Regions from separate parts of the Paenibacillus sp. ALJ109b genome, predicted to be linked through region 1. Evidence: predicted binding sites of a transcription regulator. Region 1 holds the regulator's gene; each other region holds the start of a gene.
What was found. The regulator Rex, encoded in region 1, represses fermentation and respiration genes when NADH is low (regulators of the CRP and FNR family bind a similar motif). The targets are predictions, from matches to a motif close to TTGTGAAATATTTCACAA.
Positions count from the first base shown of each region.

Region 2: the regulator Rex is predicted to act here: its motif matches at 1,565-1,582, upstream of G3352_RS08030 (cytochrome ubiquinol oxidase subunit I).
Region 3: the regulator Rex is predicted to act here: its motif matches at 1,606-1,623, upstream of adhE (bifunctional acetaldehyde-CoA/alcohol dehydrogenase).
Region 4: the regulator Rex is predicted to act here: its motif matches at 1,990-2,007, upstream of lpdD (prenylated flavin chaperone LpdD).

Region 1 is NZ_JAAIFP010000012.1:68,600-71,794, reverse strand. Features, by position in the region: gene G3352_RS14150 (amidohydrolase) at 1-855, opposite strand, end outside; gene G3352_RS14145 (redox-sensing transcriptional repressor Rex) at 842-1,495, opposite strand; gene dinG (ATP-dependent DNA helicase DinG) at 1,730-3,195, opposite strand, start outside.
Region 2 is NZ_JAAIFP010000007.1:87,679-90,873, forward strand. Features, by position in the region: gene cydB (cytochrome d ubiquinol oxidase subunit II) at 1-42, opposite strand, end outside; gene G3352_RS08030 (cytochrome ubiquinol oxidase subunit I) at 26-1,441, opposite strand; gene G3352_RS08035 (tetratricopeptide repeat protein) at 1,871-3,169, shown strand; gene G3352_RS08040 (glycosyltransferase) at 3,166-3,195, shown strand, end outside.
Region 3 is NZ_JAAIFP010000006.1:5,165-8,359, reverse strand. Features, by position in the region: gene G3352_RS06285 (hypothetical protein) at 1-473, shown strand, start outside; gene G3352_RS06280 (Crp/Fnr family transcriptional regulator) at 557-1,273, opposite strand; gene adhE (bifunctional acetaldehyde-CoA/alcohol dehydrogenase) at 1,704-3,195, shown strand, end outside.
Region 4 is NZ_JAAIFP010000014.1:26,246-29,440, reverse strand. Features, by position in the region: gene G3352_RS15940 (DUF4178 domain-containing protein) at 1-254, opposite strand, end outside; gene G3352_RS15935 (DUF350 domain-containing protein) at 278-679, opposite strand; gene G3352_RS15930 (PspA/IM30 family protein) at 776-1,447, opposite strand; gene lpdD (prenylated flavin chaperone LpdD) at 1,577-1,921, opposite strand; gene G3352_RS15920 (polysaccharide deacetylase family protein) at 2,075-2,863, shown strand; gene G3352_RS15915 (3D domain-containing protein) at 2,995-3,195, opposite strand, start outside.

The DNA of each region.
Region 1 (3,195 bases):
AACACCCGAAGCCAATTTCAGGTTACTGCCTGGATTGTGGGAAACTGCTACATCATGCTTTGCGAGAATCTCGATCTCTTCATCATTCAGATGTACCGCATGTGCAACCAAAGATGGACGGGAGAAAAATCCTAGTTTCTCCAGATGTGCAACCGGACGCAGTCCGTAATCAGCCACGTTCTGTTCCACTTCGCGAAGCGTTTCAGACATATGCGTATGCAAAGGCAGATTCAGGTCATGAGCAACCTGTACCAGCTTCTCTATGTAATCCGGAGGGCAAGTGTAAGGGGCGTGTGGAGAGATTACGGTTGTAATTCTTCCGTCTGCCTGTCCATTCCATTGACGAGCAAATGCTGCGGACTCTTCCAGCTTACGCAGTTGTTCTTCTTCTGAGCAAAGTCCGATTACCCCACGTGCCAGAGCAGCCCGAACGCCGGATTGTTCCACCACTTTCGCGACCTGATCCATATGATCATACATATCCAGGAAAGATGTTGTTCCGCCTTTCAACATTTCAAGAACGGATAGTGATGTGCCCCAATATACGTCTTCAGACGTCATTTTGGCTTCCATTGGCCACATTTTCTCCTGCAACCATACTTGTAACGCCAGATCGTCTCCATGGCCTCTCAAAAGCGACATGGCCGCGTGACCATGCGTATTGATCAGACCCGGCAAGAAGAACAGTCCTTTTCCGTCCACCTTTGTCAGACTTTCGTCTCCTTCCGGCAATGTCTCACCAATATGCACAATCTTGTCATTCTCAACAACCATAAAACCTTGAACCACTTTCCAATTCGTACCCTCACTCACGGCAAATTTGCCGTTGTGAATTACCCATCTATTTGTCGTCATCTTCCTCGTCGTCCTTTCCATTCTCCAAGTAATAAGCCAGGCTAAGTAGATCCGTCGTAAAATCGGCATGATGAATACGAATATGCGGCGGGGTCTTCAGGATCGTTGGTGCAAAGTTCAGAATCGCTTCAATTCCTGACTCAATCAGCTGATCTGCAACATTTTGGGCTTCCGTATCCGGAACCGTGATAATACCTATACGAATGTTATCTTTTTTGACCGAATCCGTTAATTCATTCATCGGTTGTACCGTCAAACTGTTGATTTGGCTCCCAATCTTCGGACCGTAGGCATCAAATACAGCGACAATCTTCATGTTGTCTTTGAGATAGGCATTGTAATTGGACAAGGCATGTCCCAAATTACCTGCTCCGACAAGAGCTACATTGATCTGCTGGTCTATTTTTAAAATATGGCGGATTTTCTCAATGAGATATGATACGTCATACCCGATCCCTTTACGACCAAAGTCACCGAAGTAAGCCAGGTCTTTACGAATCTGGGCAGGATTCAAATCCAGCCTCAATCCAAGTTCTTGTGAAGAGACCGTATTGACTTCACGCTGATGCAGTTCATTCAAATAACGCAAGTAAACAGGTAATCTACGCACCACGGCTTCCGAAATTTTATCTGATTTCATTCATTGCTCCCCCTTACAAAGGCCACGATAGATAGATGAAAAAGATGAGCACCCTGTCTAAAACGAGCAAAAAGATTACTGAGTTAAACAGGATGCTCATTGTTATATAATGGATAATTGCTTTAATTCCTTTAATTGCTTTACTCGCATATCCATGAAACGAATAAATCATATTACTTAATTTTACCGCCAACCACTGGCGTCTTGCAATAATGGAAGCTACAGAGCGATCTGTTATTGTTGCTCTTCGGTCGGTCTCTCGAGCCATTCCGAAATGCGTGGAACCATCTGTTCTGTGAGCATGTGCTCCATTTTGGGACCAGGTAATGAATATAAAAAGTACTTGCCATAATATGCTTCAATAACGCGTGTATCGTATACAATCACAATGCCTCTGTCTTTGCCTGTACGAACCAGTCTGCCAAATCCCTGTTTGAAACGGATGACGGCTTGTGGCACGGACAGCTTCATAAACGGGTTTTTCTTCTGCTGCTGCAAAAGCTCGCTCTTCGCTTCGACTAATGGATGATTCGGTGGCTGGAACGGCAGTCTGACAATCGCGAGACAAGTCAGAGCCTCTCCTGGAATGTCCACCCCTTCCCAGAAGCTGCTTGTGCCAAGAAGCACCGTTGCTTTCGCATCTTGGAAGCGGCGTGTAAGCTTGGAACGGCTGCCACTGTCCACCCCTTGCCCAAGCAAAGAGATATCATTGCCTGACAAGGCCTCCTTAAGTGGGTCATAGACCTGGCGCAGCATGCGATAGGAGGTGAACAACACCATCATACGTCCACGAGTGGCAATAGCCGTTTCCGCGAGGGAGTGCACGAGCATATCCACAAAGTGGGCATCGCCTACACTGCCCTTCACGCTTGGGAAATCACGCGGAATGACGAGCAGCGCCTGTTCTCGATAATTGAACGGTGACGGCAACATGGACGTTAACAAACGGTTATTCTCGGCAGCTTCCTGCAAACCCAGCTGTTCGATCATGAATTGAAATGACTTGTCAACGGAGAGCGTAGCCGATGTAAGCACAACGCTTTTCTTTTTATCAAAGAACATATCCTTCAATTGTGCACTGACATCGACAGGAACAGCATAGAGCTGAAGTGATTTACTGCGGAATTGGCCGCTGGCCTCCATCCAGTACACGGTGTTGGCATCATCCATCCGCATGAAGAAACGCAGATTATCCTTAATCGTTGCCAAGTCCTTGAGCAGACCTGAGATATCCGTAATCAGACTATCGGACTGATAATCATCCTGATCTTCTTTCACTTCAAGCAGCAGCTTGTCGCCTTTACGAATCAAATCACCTAGAGTGACATAGATTTGGTTTTCAGCATCCTGCAATTCCTGCCATTTGGCTGGTTTTTGTGAAGGCTTCAGTCTAAGAGAGAATTGTCCTGTCTCGCCTGGAGAAGCATCGCTGCGTTCAGGCAGCAGGCCAAACAATGTGTCACTTAGTCGATCCCACATCTCTTTGACTTCGACGGCAAGCGGGAACATCTGATCAATCATGGAGCCCCACTGTACCGAATTTTCGTGACCCGATAATTGAGAACGAAGCATCGGCAGTTGGCCATTACGGCTATCTTTAAACAGTCGGGTCAGAGTATGAACCAACGTAAAATATTTCATATGAAGACCAAGATGCTTACCTGCTACGTCCTCCAGATGATGTGCTTCATCGATGACGA
Region 2 (3,195 bases), on a different contig from region 1:
GACGGCAATCAGCAAAAACCACAACTCACTTAGTGACAACAGAATAACCCCCATCCACGCCGAACGGATCGGCCGATTCATCATGCTCCTCCGGCTTTTCGACTGCATATGGCCCTGCCTTGATTTCACGAACGAACAGGTAGACCATCACCGCTCCCAGGATTGCATAAGTGACTGTAAACGCGATGGTGGAGAACAAAATCTGACCTGCAGACACGTTGGGTGACACCCCGGCTTCCGTCGTCATATAACCGAATACCGTCCACGGCTGCCTTCCTACCTCAGTCATAATCCATCCCGATGTATTAGCGATAAACGGCAGAGAGATGGCAAACACCATCAAGCGCATAAACCATTTGCCTGCTTCCTCCAATTTGCGGCGCATCGCCAGAAATGTACCGTATATCGCTAGCAAAATCATCATTCCGCCCGCAGCAATCATGATGCGGAAGCTCCAGAACGTCGTCCTTACCGGAGGAATGTAATCTCCTGGACCATACGTCTGCTCATACTCCGCCTGCAATTCCTTCATGCCTTTGACACTGCCGGAGAACTTGCTGTAGGACAGATAACTGAGCAATCCGGGGATTTTGATCTCGCCGGAATTCTCCTGTTTGTTCGGGTCGATAAAGGCTACCACGGTCCATGGTGCAGGGTCTTCCGTCGTCGTCCACGTTCCTTCACTGGCTGCCATTTTCATTGGCTGCGTCTCCACCAGATATTGCGCCTGGAAGTGACCAGAGAAGGCAACCCCCAGCGAGGAAACCAGGCCAATAATGATGGCAATGTTGAACGATTTGCGGAAAATCTCCACATCCTGCTTCTTCATCAACTTGTAAGCACTAATCCCAGTTACGACGAATGCACCTGTCATCAGGGCACCAAAGATCGTGTGCGGGAACTCTACCAGCAGTTGACCATTTGTAATCAGTGCAAAGAAATCATTCATCTCAGCGCGGCCATTATTAATCTCGAAGCCAACCGGATGCTGCATGAATGAATTGGCTGCCAGAATCCAGAGCGCAGACAGGAATGTGCCGACAAATACCAGCCAGATACAAGCTAGGTGCACTTTTTTGGACAAACGATCCCATCCGAAAATCCAAAGCCCAATAAAGGTAGACTCCATAAAAAACGCCAGCAAGGCTTCAATCGCCAGCGGCGCACCAAATACATCCCCGACAAACCGGGAATACTCGGACCAGTTCATGCCGAACTGGAATTCCTGAAAGATACCCGTGACCACACCGACGGCAAAGTTAATCAGGAACAGTTTGCCCCAGAATTTGGCCATCGTTTTGTAAACTTCCTTACCCTTCACTACGTACAACGTCTCCATAATGGCTACCAGCAGCACAAGACCGATGGACAGCGGTACAAAAAAGAAATGGAAAATCGTTGTGAGCGCATATTGGATACGCGATAACATGATCGGATCCATACCGTTACCCCTTCTTTCTGTTCATATCGCAGTGTTCGTATTTGGCATTGAAGCCCCTTCTTCAGTTTCTGTCAGCCAAACACGTATTGATGAACGTATTGTGCCAGATAGACTATTTTATACATGTGACAATTATCACAAACCCTGCCATGCCAGCAAAAAAAAGTGACGATGGTCACACAATAGAAAAAAATAAACCTAATCTTTGGGCTTGCCAGCTTCGTCTATTCACGGAAGATGCTCATGTTTGGGACGGAACGCCCATATGTTAGTGTCAGGCATAAAATACGCTGGGCAAAATGGGCATTACATATTGAATTATTGGATTCATTAATATCATTCAAAGCAGCGCCAATCTGATGTTTATCAGGTGGTGATGCTTCAATCCATGAACGGACAAAAATGTAAATCAAGTGAGGTGATTCATCGATGGAAGAGCTGTCTCCGATCCCGGACCCGGAGCCTCATCAAGGGGTAGATGCAGAAGAGTCAAGTACGGACCTGCCTGCCTTTCGTTATATTCTTTTCCCCCGGAAGGGAGGATGGTCTGCTTTTCCCTATCCAGACATCGCTGCTCTGATGGTCGCGGAAGGGCCTGTCTACTATGTCAGCAGCCTGGAGCGCTCCGAGAAAATGCCTGCGAATATTACCGTTATCACGCTTCCCGAAGCAGAACAATTGCTGCAAGAGCCCCGTACGGTTGCTGTGGTTGCTCATCCCTACTGGCTTACCGCCACAGCCTCGCTCCATCCGGAGCTCTGTATTGTACTTCTTCCCGAGCCGGTTGGTGAAGAAGCGGAGTCCCCCTTATGGGAGAGCTGTATTTCAAGACTGGTCGGTATCGCCGATCTGGTGGGCACCACTTCAGAAACACGCTACATGAAGCTGGTATTCCAGGGTGTACGCGCCATCTGGCTGAATGGAGAGGATTCCTCCCCTGCTGGCGTCATGCAAAAGGATGACCTCGAAGTCCCTCTCCGGGACTATGAACTGCTATTCCTGCATGCGCTGCGACAGACCCTCTCGGGTGTTCAGGATACGGTCACCCAGCTGCAATGCAGTGTGCGGGCCGACTTCTATCGTCAGCTTCGGTCCAAAGCTGGAGCGCATGAGACAATTTCCTTTTTGCTGGCAGCCTATGAATATGTGCTAGAGGATTCCAGAGCGGCCGCTTCACTCAAGGAGGCCTTCTCCCACGCGATATTAAACGGGCGCAATGATTGTTTAAGCTCCCACTATCGATTCCTCTCCGCGATTCATGCAAGGGCCGGAGAAATCGAGAACGCGCTGCAGGTTTATGGAATCAGCGCAGGCAACGAGCAGGAACGGCACCATTATGAACAACTCTGTCGCTGGCTGGAGGCCGGGGAGGAACAGCTTGTCCGGGCAGAACTGCTGCGTCTGAATGATGATTATGGAAACGCATTGCGCATTTTGGATGAACTCGGAGGCGAAACGGCACGGCATTGGAAATTTCGTATCTATCAGGAGACTGGACGTGTGGAAGATGCATTAGATTTGGTGCACGCAGTGGATATTCAGGATAGCCCCAGCCGACAGGATTATCGGCAATTATCAGGTCTAGCTCTGGCTCTGCGGGGAGAACGTCACGGGGCGGTGAGACAATTTCTGGAGACGGCACTGGAGGATGAAGATTCTCTTGCGCGAATCGTCGAGATGGAGCTGTTGGATCAAGCCGTCCAGCAATTGCTGGGGGAGGTGCCATGATGCTGGACCCGAAGAAGCGCAGACTA
Region 3 (3,195 bases), on a different contig from region 1:
TTACAGCAGATGGAAAGCGGATCCAATCCGTGGGGGAAGTTTCTCTGGACTCCTCACTTAGCTGGGCGGTCAAACTGAATGGCAAGGATATTGACCCGGAAAATTGGGACATGGAGCTTCATGTCAAAGATGAAGTGATCATATATGTAAAAGCCGCTGACAGTGGGGGAGACGATGTTGTTTACCAAACAACATTACTCAAGGTGAGCGGTGGAAATATTATGCCAAATCTCAATCGTCAATATGCCGGGGTGTATGTTCAGGAATGTACTGTGCGTGATGTATTGAAGTCCAGTGGGATTGTAAGAATGTCGGAAAACAACAAATTCGTCGTTTCCGTTGAAAATGTAACTCCCCGGATGAACCAACGCTGGATGATCATGGTGAATGATAAGGAACTGATGGAAAACGGTTTGGACATGAAGTTGAATCCACGTGATGCAGTAAAGCTCGAGTTGACTACTGTATCTTAAGTATAAAAAGAAGCCCAATCTTCGTTATAGAAGATGGGCTTTTTTCATTTGCGTATCAAATGTTTTACAAGACGGAAAAAGCGTCAGATTCGGCAAATCTCGTTAGGACACAATTCACAGTGACAGATGCCCTGGAGCATGTGTAGATCTTTGATGACAATCATGCCGTTGTCGTATTCTATGGCGTCTTTTTTACGCAGATCGCTTAACATACGGTTGACACTTTCACGGGTTGCTCCAATCATATTGGACAGATCCGTGTGTGTTATTTTTTTATGAATCATGACATGCTCTCCGTGAGGCTCGCCGTAGGAATTGGACAATCGAATTAGCGTGGAGCAGAGTGCCCCCGGTTTGCCATATAACATCAGATCACGGAATTTGGTTTGGGTTAACCGGTGATGGATACCCATCCATTTCATAAAGTCGATCGCAAAGTCACAGTGTTGGCAGATCAGCATCTCCAGGTCTTTATGCTCCAGTACACCGATCTCACTATCCTCCAGCACTTCCGCCGAAAAGCTGTGTTTCGATCCGAAGAACGGATCAGCTTGACCAATCATATCACCAGATTGATACATATACATGATCAGTTCCTTGCCTTCATCCGTGGATTTGGTGATCTGGGCACGTCCCCGTTTCATATAATAAAGTTTGTCAGAGACATCTCCTTCCCAATACAGATGGGTTCCCTCCGGATAGGTTCTGTCCTTCATCGTTACGAGTAGATGGTTGAAATTCGCTTCCGAGAAACAGTTGGTATTTCCGCGTTTTTCCAGTACACTCAGTTGTTCTCTCATAAGTCTATCTCCCCTTTGTGTCCATCGGACGGCCTTCTGCAGCTTGGACTGGCCCCCGTGGTTCGCCGCAAACCGTTGCCGTCCTGATCAGGGTCATCTCTCGGCCGGGAAGGACGGTACAAATTGCGGTGGTTCAATTTTTAAGTTCAGTATATACCTTATCTTGCCGTTTGAGGGGCATGGAAAGGGGGCAAAAATGGCGAAATTTCAAACATTGTGATTAAATTCACTTTCGAAAGGGGAAAATGAATCTGACAGCCCTATAGTTTAAATAGGAAGTGTAAATGGCTAAGTGAGAGACACTAAAAAACTTAAATTAAATTTGTTATACTTTGTGAAAAAAATCACATAATTAACTCTTTCCCCATGGTACGATGTGAATGTAAAGAAGAGAGACAAACCAATACGAACCTTTAGGAGGATGAGGGAGATGGCTGTAAAGAACGAAGTCGCCCCAGTAAAAGAACCGACAGCAGGTCAGTATATTCAAACGTTAATTGACAAAGCGAATAAAGCACATGCAGCATTCATGTCCATGGATCAGAAACAGATTGACCGCATCGTGCAAGCGATGGCGCTGGCAGGTCTGGACAAACATATGATGCTCGCCAAAATGGCCGTGGAAGAAACAGGTCGGGGTGTGTATGAGGATAAAATCACCAAAAATATATTTGCAACAGAATATGTGTATCATAGCATAAAATATGACAAAACAGTAGGGGTTATCGAAGATAACGAGTACGAAAGCTTCCAGAAAATTGCGGAGCCTGTCGGCATCATCATGGGGATTACCCCGGTAACGAATCCGACATCCACCACGATGTTCAAAGCACTGATTTCCATCAAAACGCGTAACCCAATCATCTTCGGTTTCCACCCATCTGCACAGAACTGTAGCCGGGAAGCTGCCAAAATCCTGCTTGATGCTGCAGTGAAGCATGGTGCTCCAGCGGATTGTATCCAGTGGATTGATGATCCTTCCATGGATCGAACAAACGCGCTGATGAATCATAACGATGTGGCGCTCATTCTGGCAACAGGCGGATCAGGCATGGTACGGGCGGCATACAGCTGTGGTAAACCGGCACTGGGCGTAGGGCCAGGGAACGTACCTTGCTTTATTGAGAAAAGTGCAGATATCAATCAAGCGGTAACGGATCTGATTTTGTCCAAATCGTTCGATAACGGCATGATCTGTGCTTCCGAGCAAGCAGTCATCATCGAAGAACAGATCTTCGATCAGGTGAAAAAGAAAATGATCGCAAACGGCTGTTACTTCGTCAACAAGGATGAGGCAGCGAAACTGACCGCAGGTGCGATTAATGCTGAGAAATGTGCAGTGAACCCAGCGATTGTTGGTCAATCTGCAGTCAGCATTGCGCAAATGTGCGGTATCGAGGTCCCTGCTAACACCAAAATTCTCGTAGCCGAGATTGAGGGTGTTGGCACGAAGTTCCCGTTGTCGGCTGAAAAACTAAGCCCGGTACTGGCTTGTTACAAAGTGAAAACGGCAGCTGAAGGGATTGAGCGTGCAGCAGAAGTGGTTGCTTTTGGCGGCATGGGTCACTCCTCTGTTATTCATTCGACGAACGAAGAAGTCATTGGCAAATTCGCAGATCGCCTGCAAACCGGACGGATTATCGTGAATTCGCCATCCACACACGGCGCCATAGGTGACATCTACAACACCAACATGCCGTCACTGACATTGGGCTGCGGATCGTATGGACGTAACTCGACTTCTTCCAACGTAACCGCTGTGAACTTAATCAACGTGAAGAGGGTGGCTCGCCGTACCGTGAATATGCAATGGTTCAAAGTGCCGAACAAAGTCTACTTCGAAAAAGGTGCAACACAGTATCTTGCCAAAATGCCGGACATCACACGCGTAGCCATTATTACGGATGCGATGATGGTCAAAC
Region 4 (3,195 bases), on a different contig from region 1:
CGGCCATCAATGGGTGTATAGAGGGCATATCGGGTCATTTCCCGTTCTTCAATATGCAAATGTCGGATTGCCGTACCATCCTGCAACGTGAGGACAGCTGCATTTCGCGCTCGATGATGTACCCGCCCAACAACTTCATAGGTGACCAGCGAAACCTCACAGATATCACCAGGTGCCAGCTGAAGCATTGTTTTCTCTGCCTGGGGCGGTTCAGGTTTGGCTAATATCCCTTTAATCCGTTTCCACACACTCATACCCATTACTCCTGTTCTTTATCTTATAAACAAGCTGCAATAATTAATGCGCCCACGATATGTAGTGCACCCGAGAACAAACCATAACCTGTCTTGCCCTGCTGTATTCCCGTATCCAGATCCAGGTTGGCCCATCTCCGAATCATAAAGTGAACCACACTCTCCAGAATCAGCAAAATGATAAATGAAACAACGGATACCAACAACGCTTCTCCAAGATGACCCGCTGTCGAAATGGAGGTGGCGAGTACATATCCCTGAGCAAACAGCTTCATAACCATACGTGTTGTAACGGCCATATTGCCCGCCTTCACTTCAGCAAAATCCTTATACTTCGTGAACAAAGAATCCACATACATTAAGACAAACAGCAAAACCGAACCCGATAACGTCCAGACCAGCATTGCCAAAATGTTCAAATCCATTTACATAGCCCCCACATCTCAACATGAACCGCAATTAAAAGCGAAGGAGAAACGCTGGTCTCTCCTCCGCTGGTGCCCCTGCTTGCTTACAAGGTTTTAGTTCTTATTTTCGTATTGCTTCATCAGTGCTGCCAGTTCATCCTCAACAGCCTGATCTTTGCCCAGCTTCTCGAACTCATCATCCAGCGATTTTCCTTTGGACGACATCTCATTGCTGGCTTCGGCCTGAGCTTCCATCTGCATCATTTTTTCTTCCATACGCTTCATGCCGGCACTTGCAGTGTCGGAGCTAAATCCGTTCAGCGCCTTATTGATTTCGGTTTGAGCTTTTGCAGCGTTGTAGCGCGCAACCAATGTTTCACGCTTGTTTTTCATTTGCGTCAATTGTTTGCGCATTTCGTCCAGCTTGCCACGAAGGTTATCGGCAGAAGCCTTGTTTTGATCATAGCTTGTTTTGTATTCGGCCATCTTCTCTTCAGCGACCTTCTTCTCTTCCAGTGCCCGACGAGCCAAATCCATATTCTGTGCACGCGCTGCTGTATGTGCTTGCTCCTCACGTTTCTTCACGAGAGCTTCCTGTTCTTCAAACAGCTGCTTGAATTTCTTCTCAATGGCGATCTGTGCAGCAACAGCTTTCTCCGCATCTTCCAGATCTTCCTGCATATCCCGGATATATTGATCCGTCATTTTGATCGGATCTTCTGCCTTGTCGATAATAGAGTTAATGTTAGACATCGTTAAATCGCGCAATCGTTTGAAAATGGACATTATGGTATTCCTCCTAGTCGATAGTTCATCCTTGTATATAATCATACATACGTGGCAATGTTCTACTCGTTTCAATTTTAACAAAAAAAATCCTAAAAAACGATTTTGGCCTGCTTAGCCTATATGGAACTATTGAATCAATCGACCCGTTTGGCACAGCTCTTCATCAAGCAGCTTCTCTGCAGTCTGCACAATCTCATCAATCTGCATGCGCGTAATTGCATCAAAGTGAATCCCCATTATTACGGTAACGGTTACCTTTAAATGAAGGGCAGCCTTACGTGCCAGTCTCTCACACAACTCTTGTTCTTTATGCCCTGGAATATGCACCGTAGCCCCATTCACCCGTTCACGGTCTGGATAAAATGTGGCTACTGCTCCAATATGTGATCTTCCTCCAGTTACCATAAACACTTTGTCTTCCCCTGCCTCGATCACCTGTAAACGAACGGAGTTTAAATCGTATGTACTCATTCTGCTCCACCTGTCCTTTTCAATATGTATATGTATGGTGGAATTATGGCTCCGATTTAATGAATCAGCAGTGAAACATCTCACATCATGCATAAATACGGATGGCCCCGGGCATACCAAAGAGAACGCAATTTGGGAAAAGGAGGCACGAACATGCGTATACGCCTCATAATGTTATCCATCATGGTCATTCTTCTGGGAGGAAGTTATTCTCCTGCTCAGTTATGGGCTTCTTCAAGCCCGCATACCGAACCTACTTCGAAGTCTGATTCTCCTGAAGAAGAACAGTTGACTCTGGGACAACTCAGACAGAAATATGCGGATACGTTCAAAACCAATGGCCCCTCAACAAAAAAGGTCGCTCTGACTTTTGATGATGTACCTGATCCAAGGTTCACACCACAGGTACTGGATATACTAAAAAAATACAAGGTGCGGGCTACGTTTTTCATTGTAGGAAATCGCGCTGAGAAACATCCGGATCTGGTGAAACGTATGATAAAAGAAGGGCATATTGTGGGAAATCACAGCTACAATCACCCGGAATTCAGTAAGCTATCCATGAATGCATTTCGCAAACAAATCTTACATACCGGGGATATTATTCGAAATCTGGCGGGTTATACACCCAAAATGATTCGTCCACCCTATGGTGACATTAACGAGCAACAGCTACAATGGGCAGCCAAACAACATTACAGCATTGTGAACTGGAATGTCGATTCTCTAGACTGGAAGGGCCTCTCCAAAGAGGAAGTCAAACAAAACATCCTGTCCGCCGTCAAACCGGGTTCAATTGTTCTGCAGCATGCAGGAGGCGGTGTAGGATCGAAGCTGAGTGGTACCATTGAGGCGTTGCCTGAAGTCATCGAGGAGTTGCGAAACCGCGGGTACGAGCTGGTGACTTTGGACGAAATGCTAGAACTGCCAAAGGGTAAATAGATCAAGATTCCTGAAAACGGATATTCAAAAGGGTGTCCTTCAATCACATTATTGTGATTGGAGAACACCCTTTATTGTTTAATTTAGATTAAGTTGGAGTCACATATGATGATGTGCAGCTCGCTTTGATTTTATTTCAAAATGTAAAGTTCAACATCCTGAATACCAAATGTGCTCACGGATTGCTTGCTGCCAGGAATAAAGATATCGATCTTGTGACCTTTAATGGCACTGCCCACATCACGAGCCGTAGCGACAAATGCCTGTTTTGGCAGTCCTGGATGTGTATGACCTGTAACCAGTACCTTTGTACCCAATGGAATGATACTTGG